DNA from 3 places in the Burkholderia sp. JKS000303 genome. Region 3 is predicted to be linked to each of the others. Evidence: predicted binding sites of a transcription regulator. Region 3 holds the regulator's gene; each other region holds the start of a gene.
What was found. The regulator LexA, encoded in region 3, represses DNA repair genes until DNA is damaged. The targets are predictions, from matches to a motif close to ACTGTATNNNNATACAGT.
Positions count from the first base shown of each region.

Region 1 (3,274 bases), on a different contig from region 3:
CATGACCGGCCGCCTCCAGATGCTCGACGGCAAAGTCGCGCAGCGCGCCGGTCAACGAACGCGGTTCGGGGTGGGCATAAACGATCAGCACATTCATGTTCGGTACTCCATGGCTTGAATGAATGCAGGATGCCGGCGCCGAAGGTATATTGGAAATGAATTCCTGATATTCCAGGTATAGCGATGAACAATCTCAGGCGACTGGATCTGAACCTGCTCGTGACGCTGGACGTGCTGCTCGCCGAGCACAACGTCACGCGCGCGGCCGAGAAACTGAACATGGCGCAGCCGTCGGTCAGCGTGCAGTTGCAGAAGCTGCGCGACGCGTTCGGCGATCCGCTGCTGCTGCCCGGGCCGCGCGGCATGCGGCCGACCGCGCGCGCGGAAACGCTGCGCGAACCGCTGCGGGAAGCGCTCGAAGCCATCGAGCGCGCGGTGCTGCCGGCCACGCCGTTCGATCCCGCGATCGCGACGCACACCTGGCGCGTGGCCGCCACCGACTATGGCGAGTCGACCATCATCCTGCCCGCGCTCGCCGCGCTGCGCGCCGCGGCACCGGGCGCGCGGCTCGCCGTCGTCGAACTCGTGCCCCCGCGCATCGAGAAGGACGCGGAACAGCACGGGATCGACCTGGCGTTCCACACGACGGAAGGGTCGCCCGAAGGGATGCGGCGCCTGCCGCTGTTCGTCGAGCGCTACGTGCTCGTCGGCCGGGCCGGCCATCCGAAGCTGAAGCGGCGCCCCACGCTTGCGCAGTTCTGCGCGCTCGAACACGTGATCGTGTCGCCGGACGGCGGCGGATTCTTCGGCGTGACCGACGAGGCGCTCGCCGAACGCGGCGTCACGCGCCGCGTCGCGCTGTCCGTGCCGCATTTCCTATTCGTCGTGTCGGCCGTCGCGCAGACCGACCTCGTCGCGATGCTGCCCGAACGGCTGGTGCGCGATGCGCCGGCACTCCGCGTGGTCGACGCGCCGGTCGAGGTGCCCGGCTATGAAATGTCGATGCTGTGGCACGAGCGCTCGCATCGCGATCCGGCGCACCGGTGGCTGCGGGAAACGATCGCGGCATCGGTCTGACTCGGCCCGCTTGCGGGGCGGCTGGCACCGGGGCTGACACCTGCTGTCATCGAGGGCTTGCAAGTCTGCCGACCACTGTATATATTCACAGTGTTTCCGTGCCATTTGACCCGAATTCCGTCATTCCGAGACGGACTTTTGTGAGGCGACCATGTTCCAGTCATCCGCATTCGATCCCGAGCAACCCGGCTTCAACCCGGCCCACTTCGAGCGCGCCGCGCAGCGGGCGGTCGTCGATCTGCAGCGTGTCGTCGGCGGCCCCGCGCAGCGCGCGCTCGGCCTGCGACGCCGCACCCATCCGGCCGCAGTCCGCACGATGAGCTGGCAGGCGCTGCTGAACGTCGAAGAACTCGCGTTCTCGAATTCCGGTTTCCTGAACCGCAACGATCCGACGGTCGTCGATGCGTTCATCCGGCTGCGCGACAGCCGCCTGGTGGCCGCGGACGTCGAGGAACCGGTCGACTGGCGTCGCGACGACGACGATCTGCCGGCCGTCTACCTGATCGTCAAGGCGATGCTCGAAGCGGAAGAGGAAGAACGGGCCGAAGCGGCCTGACGCGCGCCGGGCGGTGGCGGGATCGCGTCGCCCCGTTGCGCGGCGACGCGGGATGTCCGTTCCGTTCTGCCGGCTGCACCGACATGCCGATGCAGCCGCATGACAGTCGCGAAGCGTCGCGCACGCAGGCTACCGCCGCGCAACGACGCTTCGTACCCTCGCCCGAAGCCACGCCCGTTACAACCGCGCCGCGAGCCGCGACCCTTGGTCGATCGCGCGCTTCGCATCGAGCTCGGCCGCCAGTTCCGCGCCGCCGATCAGGTGCACCGGGCGCCCGGCCGCCTGCAGCGGCGCGAGCAGCGCGCGCTGCGGCTCCTGCCCCGTGCAGAGCACGATCGTATCGGCTTCGATGCACGCGTGATCGGTACGCTGCTCGCCATACGACACGTGCAGCCCGCGCGCGTCGATCCGTTCGTAGTTCACGCCGCCGATCATCTTTACCTGCTTCATCTTCAGCGTCGCGCGGTGAATCCAGCCGGTCGTCTTGCCGAGCCCCTTGCCGAGCGGCGCGGCTTTACGCTGCAGCAGCGTCACTTCGCGCGCGGGCGCCGCGACCTGCGCGCGCGTCACGCCGCCCCGCGTCACGGCCGGATCGGTCACGCCCCACTCGGCCTTCCATTCGTCCAGATCGAGCGTCGGCGACTCGCCGTCCTGCACCAGATATTCGGCGACATCGAAGCCGATCCCGCCCGCGCCGACCACCACGACGCGCCGGCCAACCGGCAGCCGGCCGGCCAGCACGTCGATATAGCTGAGCACGTTCGGCCCGTCCTGCCCGGGAATCTTCGGATCGCGCGGCGCGACGCCGGTCGCGAGCACGATCTCGTCGTAGCCGCCCGCGATCAGGTCGCTCGCGTCGACGCGCCGGTTCAGATGCAGGTTCACGCCGGTCAGCTCGACTTGCCGGCCGAAGTAGCGCAGCGCTTCATCGAATTCTTCCTTGCCCGGAATCCGCTTCGCCATGTTGAACTGGCCGCCGATCTCCGACGCCGCATCGAACAGGTCGACCTGATGCCCGCGCTGCGCGAGCACGGTCGAGCACGCAAGCCCCGCCGGCCCCGCGCCGACCACCGCGATACGCTTCGGCTGCGGCGCGCGCGTGTAGGTCAGTTCCGTCTCGTGACAGGCACGCGGATTCAGCAGGCACGATGCGATCTTGTTCTTGAACGCGTGGTCGAGACACGCCTGGTTGCAACCGATGCAGGTGTTGATCTCGTCCGCGCGACCCTGCGCAGCCTTGACGACGAACTCCGCATCCGCAAGCAGCGGTCGCGCCATCGACACCATGTCCGCGCAACCGTCCGCGAGAATCTGCTCGGCCACTTCGGGCCGGTTGATCCGGTTGGTGGTGACGAGCGGGATGCCGACCTCGCCCTTCATCTTCTTCGTCACCCAGGCGAACGCGCCGCGCGGCACCGACGTCGCGATCGTCGGCACGCGCGCCTCGTGCCAGCCGATCCCCGTGTTGATGATCGTCGCGCCCGCGCGCTCGACCGCCTTCGCGAGCTGTACGGTCTCGCTCCAGTCGCTGCCGTCGGGGATCAGGTCGAGCATCGACAGCCGGTAGATCAGGATGAAGTCGCGCCCGACCGCTTCGCGCGTGCGCTCGACGATCTCGATCGGCAGGCGGATGCGGTTCTC
Region 1 covers NZ_PDBZ01000003.1:1,112,860-1,116,133, reverse strand. Annotated here, with positions in the region: gene BX604_RS32975 (NAD(P)H-dependent oxidoreductase) at 1-97, opposite strand, end outside; gene BX604_RS32970 (LysR family transcriptional regulator) at 184-1,077, shown strand; gene BX604_RS32965 (DUF2471 family protein) at 1,229-1,633, shown strand; gene BX604_RS32960 (NADPH-dependent 2,4-dienoyl-CoA reductase) at 1,811-3,274, opposite strand, start outside.
Region 1: a site for LexA is predicted at 1,152-1,169, ahead of BX604_RS32965 (DUF2471 family protein). Genes of this name have one in related genera too.

Region 2 (3,274 bases), on a different contig from region 3:
CCGACCTGCACGAGCACCGGCTGCGTATCGCTCGACTGCGGCAGCGCGACGGTCGTATACGCGACACGCACGTCGTTGCCGCGCAGCAGGTCGTCGCGGAACACGACGACGCCCGGCGGCGGGCGGTCCTCGTCGCGCGGCAGCGGCATGTCGGCTTCGCCCGCGACCAGCTCGCCACGGGTGCCGAGCACCTGGAAGTAGACGCTGTCGACGTTGTCCGCGCGCAGGAAGTCGCGGGTCTGCTGCGGCAGCGTCAGCTCGGCGACGCCGTTGACCGGATGGATCTGCCGCGCGAGCACGTACGCGTTGGTTTCGAGCGCGCGGTCGAACGGGCCGTTCGCGATCGTCTTTGCGACGAGATAGGTGACGGCAATGCTCATCGGCCACAGCAGCAGGAGCGGCGCGAGCATCCAGTCAAGAATTTCGCCGAACAGCGAGCGCGGGCGCGCGGCTTCGGGCGTGTCGATTTCGTCGGGCGGCGCGAACGGGTTCTCGTAGCGCGCGTCGCGCGCCACGTCGGCGGCGGACGGCTGCTCGCCGGTCGGATGACGGGAATGGGCCGGCGTGGCCATCGCGGCGACGGCCGGGGTCAGCGCAGCGGCGTGCCGGCCGCCGCGGGCTGGGGCGCCGCCGTGTCGGCCGGCGCCGCGGGCGCGACTTTCTCGAGGCAGTAGCCGAGGCCGCGCACGGTGGAGATCCGCACGCCGCTCGGCTCGATCTTCTTGCGCAGCCGGTGCACGTACACTTCGATCGCGTTGTTGCTGACTTCCTCGCCCCATTCGCACAGATGATCGACGAGCTGCTCCTTCGACACGAGTCGGCCGATGCGCTGCAGCAGCACTTCGAGCAGGCCGAGTTCGCGCGCGGACAGGTCCAGCACGCGCTCGTTCGCATACGCGATGCGGCCGACCTGGTCGAACGCGAGCGAGCCGTGCCGCACGACGGTCGGGCCGCCGCCCGCACCGCGCCGGGTCAGCGCGCGCACGCGTGCCTCGAGCTCGTTGAGCGCGAACGGTTTGGCCATGTAGTCGTCCGCGCCGAGGTCGAGCCCCTTCACGCGCTCGTCGACGCTGTCGGCGGCGGTGAGGATCAGCACGGGGAGGTTGGAGTTGCGGGCGCGCAGGCGCTTCAGCACGTCGAGCCCGGACATTTTGGGCAGTCCGAGATCGAGGATCAGCAGGTCGAAAGCCTGCATCGACAGCGCGGTATCGGCGTCGACGCCGCTCTTCACGTGGTCGACCGCATAGCCCGATTGGCGGAGTGACCGGGTGAGGCCGTCCGCGAGTATGCTGTCGTCTTCGGCGATGAGAATTCGCATGTTGCTGACCGGTGGCCGGCGGGGCGTTTGCGCCGGCGCGGCTGTCTCCGAATATTCATGTACAACGCAGCCTGCATTGCGGGCTTGCATAAAGTACTGTTTTTTTATACAGTGTCTGCATTCGTGGGCAGCGCTTGAAAGCGGGCGTGCCTCTAACAGACGCTGCTCATCATAGCAAAGGACGATTCATGGAAGATAGCAAGAAGGGCTCCGGGATGACCGCCGAGAAGAGCAAGGCGCTGGCGGCCGCACTCGCGCAGATCGAGAAGCAGTTCGGCAAAGGGTCGATCATGCGGATGGGCGACGGCGAAGCGACCGAAGACATCCAGGTCGTCTCCACGGGCTCGCTGGGTCTCGACATCGCGCTCGGCGTCGGCGGCCTGCCGCGCGGCCGGGTGGTCGAGATCTACGGTCCGGAATCGTCGGGTAAAACCACCCTCACGCTGCAGGTCATCGCCGAACTGCAGAAGATCGGCGGCACGGCAGCCTTCATCGACGCCGAGCACGCGCTCGACGTCCAGTACGCGTCGAAGCTCGGCGTGAACGTGCCGGAGCTGCTGATCTCGCAGCCGGACACCGGCGAGCAGGCGCTCGAAATCACCGACGCGCTGGTGCGCTCGGGCTCGATCGACATGATCGTCATCGACTCGGTCGCGGCGCTCGTGCCGAAGGCCGAAATTGAAGGTGAGATGGGCGATTCGCTGCCGGGCCTGCAGGCTCGCCTGATGTCGCAGGCGCTGCGCAAGCTGACGGGCACGATCAAGCGCACGAACTGCCTCGTGATCTTCATCAACCAGATCCGGATGAAGATCGGCGTGATGTTCGGCAACCCGGAAACCACGACGGGCGGCAACGCGCTGAAATTCTATGCGTCGGTGCGTCTCGACATCCGCCGGATCGGCTCGATCAAGAAGAACGACGAGGTGATCGGCAACGAAACCCGCGTGAAGGTCGTCAAGAACAAGGTGTCGCCGCCGTTCCGCGAAGCGATCTTCGACATCCTGTACGGCGAAGGCATTTCGCGTCAGGGCGAGATCATTGATCTCGGCGTGCAGGCGAAGATCGTCGACAAGGCCGGCGCCTGGTACAGCTACAACGGCGAGAAGATCGGTCAGGGCAAGGACAACGCGCGTGAATTCCTGCGCGAGAATCCGGAAATCGCTCGCGAGATCGAAAACCGCATTCGTGAATCGCTCGGTGTCGTCGCAATGCCGGATGGCGCAGGCAACGAAGCCGAGGCGATGGACGAAGAAGAGTGATGGTCGGACGCCGAGGTCAGGCTGGCGAACCGGAGCAGAGCGACGCGCCCGAAACGGCGGGTCGCTCCGGCCGGCGAACCGGGTCCTCGGCCACCAACCGGCGGGTCGCGGGCAGTCAGGCCGCGAACCGCACCGCGACGAGGGCATCCGACGATGCCCTCGTTTCGTTTGAGATTGCCGCGCCGGTCGATCCGTTCGACGACGACGAAGCGTTCGACGCACACGACCGGTCGCGTCGCCGCGTGTCCGGCGTCAGCTTCCCCGGTGAGCGCGCAGACGATGCCGCGGCACCGGTCAAGGAAGATGTCTATACGCGCAGCAGCCAGCATCCGCGTCGCACGCGCCGTGCGTCCGGCGCCTCTTCCGGCGATGCGCCGGGTGCGAGCGAGCGCAAGTCGTCGAAGCCGCCGCGTTCGCTGAAGGGCCGCGCACTCGGCTATCTGTCCCGGCGCGAGTACAGCCGTACCGAACTTGCCCGCAAGCTCGCGCCGTACGTCGGCGAGGACGAATCGGTCGAGCCGGTGCTCGATGCGCTGGAAAAGGACGGCTGGTTGTCCGATGCACGCTTTGCCGAGAGCCTCGTGCATCGCCGCGCATCGCGTGTCGGGGTCGCACGCATCGTCAGCGAACTGAAGCGCCATGCGGTCGGCGACAGTCTCGTCGAGGAGGTGAATGCACAATTGCGCGAGACCGAGTT
Region 2 covers NZ_PDBZ01000001.1:2,155,389-2,158,662, forward strand. Annotated here, with positions in the region: gene BX604_RS10440 (sensor histidine kinase) at 1-572, opposite strand, end outside; gene BX604_RS10445 (response regulator transcription factor) at 590-1,318, opposite strand; gene recA (recombinase RecA) at 1,507-2,577, shown strand; gene recX (recombination regulator RecX) at 2,577-3,274, shown strand, end outside.
Region 2: a site for LexA is predicted at 1,414-1,431, ahead of recA (recombinase RecA). Genes of this name have one in related genera too.

Region 3 (3,274 bases):
ACGGGCGGCTCGGCCAGGATGCTCACCGACGGCACGACGATCTCGAACTTGTCGGTGCCGAATTCCTTGATCGACAGGAACGCCTCGTTCTCCCACGCGATCAGCACGTCGCCGATCCCGCGCTGCACGAAGCTCGTCGTCGCGCCGCGCGCGCCCGAATCGAGCACGCCGGCGTTCTTGTAGAGCTTCGTCACGAATTCCTTCGCGGTCTGCTCGTTGCCGCCCGGCTTGTGCACGGCATACGCCCATGCGGCGAGGTAGTTCCAGCGTGCGCCGCCCGACGTCTTCGGGTTCGGCGTGACGATCGAGATGCCCGGCTTGGTCAGGTCGTCCCAGTCCTTGATCCCCTTCGGGTTGCCCTTGCGCACCAGGAACACGATCGTCGACGTGTACGGCGACGCGTTGTCCGGCAGGCGCTTTTGCCAGTCCTTGTTGACGAGGCCCTTGTTCGCGAGCGCGTCGATGTCGTATGCGAGCGCCAGCGTGACGACGTCGGCCTGCAACCCGTCGAGCACCGAGCGCGCCTGCGCGCCCGAGCCGCCGTGCGACTGCTTGAAGTTGACCGTCTCGCCCGTCTTCGCCTTCCACTCCTTGCCGAACGCCTGGTTGAAGTCCTGATACAGCTCGCGCGTCGGGTCGTACGACACGTTCAGGAACGTCGTATCGGCCTGGGCATGCGTCGCGACACCCAGCGCCGCCGCCGCGCCCAGCGCGAGTGTTGCGATCAGGCGGCCTACTCCGCCCACCAGCCCCGTATTGCGCTTCGCCATTCTTGGTTCTCCAGTGTTGTCGGTATTGCGATGTCGGGCCAGTCTAGCGAACGGGTTACATGATTAAAAATAATCGTTCTTCATTTTTTAATACTCAAAAGTGCTAACGCATACTGGATGGACGGTTGCGGCAGACGAACCGGCGTCCGGACGTCGCGACATCGCGCCGGAATCGGCGTGATCGCGTCGAATCTCAAGTAACACTTGAAATTCGCGAAGTACTGTATAAAAATACAGCTCACTGTCTATCCATACAGTTAAGCCATGACCAAACTCACTGCCCGTCAGCAGCAAGTGTTCGACTTGATCCGCCGCGCGATCGAGCGCTCCGGATTCCCGCCCACGCGCGCCGAGATCGCGGCCGAACTGGGTTTCAGCTCGCCGAATGCAGCCGAGGAACACCTGCGTGCGCTGGCGCGCAAGGGCGTGATCGAGCTGGCCGCCGGCGCATCGCGCGGCATCCGCCTGCTCGGCCTCGACGACTCGCCGCACCAGTTCACGCTGCCGCATGCCGGCCTGATGCAACTGTCGCTGCCGCTCGTCGGCCGCGTCGCGGCCGGTAGCCCGATCCTCGCGCAGGAACATATCTCGCAGCATTACGCATGCGATCCCGCGCTGTTCACCAGCAAGCCGGACTACCTGCTGAAGGTGCGCGGCCTGTCGATGCGCGACGCCGGCATTCTCGATGGCGATTTGCTCGCGGTGCAGAAGCGCACCGAAGCGAAGGACGGCCAGATCATCGTTGCGCGCCTGGGCGACGACGTCACGGTCAAGCGCCTGATGCGCCGGCCCGGCGGCCTCGAGTTGATCGCGGAGAACCCGGATTACGAAAACATCTTCGTCAAGGCCGGCAGCGCGGAGTTTGCGCTGGAAGGCATCGCCGTCGGGCTGATCCGCTCGGGCGAACTCTGACAATCGGTCTCGCTGAGGAGAACATCATGGAACGCCTTGCCCGTCTGCTGCCTTTCCGTCAATTCGGTCGCCTGCGTCACCTGCGCGGCCGCACGCCCTGCGCGCCGCTGTCCGCCGCAGCGCCCGTGGTGAGCCAAGAAGTCGCAGTTGAACGGCAGGCGTCGCTGCTGCCGTCAGCGCTGCCCGCATTCGCGCGAGTGTCGCTGAACGCCGGCCTGAATCACGCCGAGCCGGCGCGCCGCGCACCCGTGCGCGTGTATCACGGCCGGTCGCGCCTGATCATGGTCGGCACGATCGACGCCGTGTGCCGGATGATCGATCGCTGCATCGCAGAGGAACGATCGGCCCAGCAAGGCGGTCTCTGATTGCGGAACCTGTCCGCACCGGAGTCATCGTGACTGAATCATCGGGCCGCACGTCGCGGCTCAAACCCCTGCTGATCGTTGCACTGGCCGTCGTCGTCATTGCGGCGATCGGCTACGCGTACGCATCGCCGTACGTCGCGCTCGGTCGTCTGAAATCGGCGATCGACGCACGCGATGCGCAGGCGGTCAGTGAATATGTCGATTTCCCGTCCCTGCGCATCAGCCTGAAGCAGCAGGTCACGGACGAATTGATGCGCCGGATCGACTCGGTCAAGAAGAACAATCCGTTCGCGGTGATCGGGGCATTGATCGGATCCGCATTGATCGGCCCGCTGGTCGATGCGTATGCGACGCCTGAGGGGGTGGCAGCGTTGATGAGCGGCATACCGCCGCGCGGCAATCCGGGCGAACGCCCGCCGGAATGGTCTGGCCCGCCGCCGGGTACGACTGCCGGCAATGAACCGGCCGCGCCGGCAAGCGCCCCCGCACCGGGCAGTAACGCCGCGCCCACGGTTGCGTCGGCACCGACACCGTCGTCCGCACCGGCCAGCGCGAGCGACGCAGGCCATCCGCAGCAAACGAGCGCCGGCTACCGGAATATCGATGAATTTGTCGTGACCTACCAGCGCAGCGGCGACGGCACGCGCTATGCGGCGATCTTCCACCGCTTCGGTCTGTTCTCGTGGAAGCTGTCCGCGATCGACCTGCACGGGTAATCGGTCGCAATCGCTACGCATGCCGCTGATACGGCACTGCGCGTGACCGACGTGAATCTCGGGTCGAGTCAGTCGGTCACGCCGTCACTGCGTCACTTGCCGTTCGTGGTCGCCGCTTCGCGCTCGCGCGCCATCTCGGCCTTTTGCTCTTCGGCCGACGAACACGCCACCAGAATGCTGCAGTTCACGCGATCGAGCAGTTGCGTGTTGCCCGACCCCATCCACCATCTCGACAACCCGCTGCGGCATCGATGGCCGACAACGACGAGATCCGCCTGCAATTCCGTTGCGAGATTCGCGATTTCGTCGATCGGATAACCGAACGCGAAATGGCCTTCGGCCTGAACGCCGCGCTCGCGCAGCCAGTTCACGCCTTCCTGCAGGATCTCGCGAGCCGTTTCCTCGAAACGACCGCATGCGACATCGGTCAACAGACCCGCGCTCTGGGCGATGCTCGAGCGCATGTCGACGACCGACAGCAAATGCGTTTCCGCCTTCAGGTCCAGCGCGA
Region 3 covers NZ_PDBZ01000005.1:142,323-145,596, forward strand. Annotated here, with positions in the region: gene BX604_RS37010 (sulfate ABC transporter substrate-binding protein) at 1-770, opposite strand, end outside; gene lexA (transcriptional repressor LexA) at 1,035-1,682, shown strand; gene BX604_RS37020 (hypothetical protein) at 1,709-2,047, shown strand; gene BX604_RS37025 (DUF2939 domain-containing protein) at 2,077-2,763, shown strand; gene BX604_RS37030 (universal stress protein) at 2,856-3,274, opposite strand, start outside.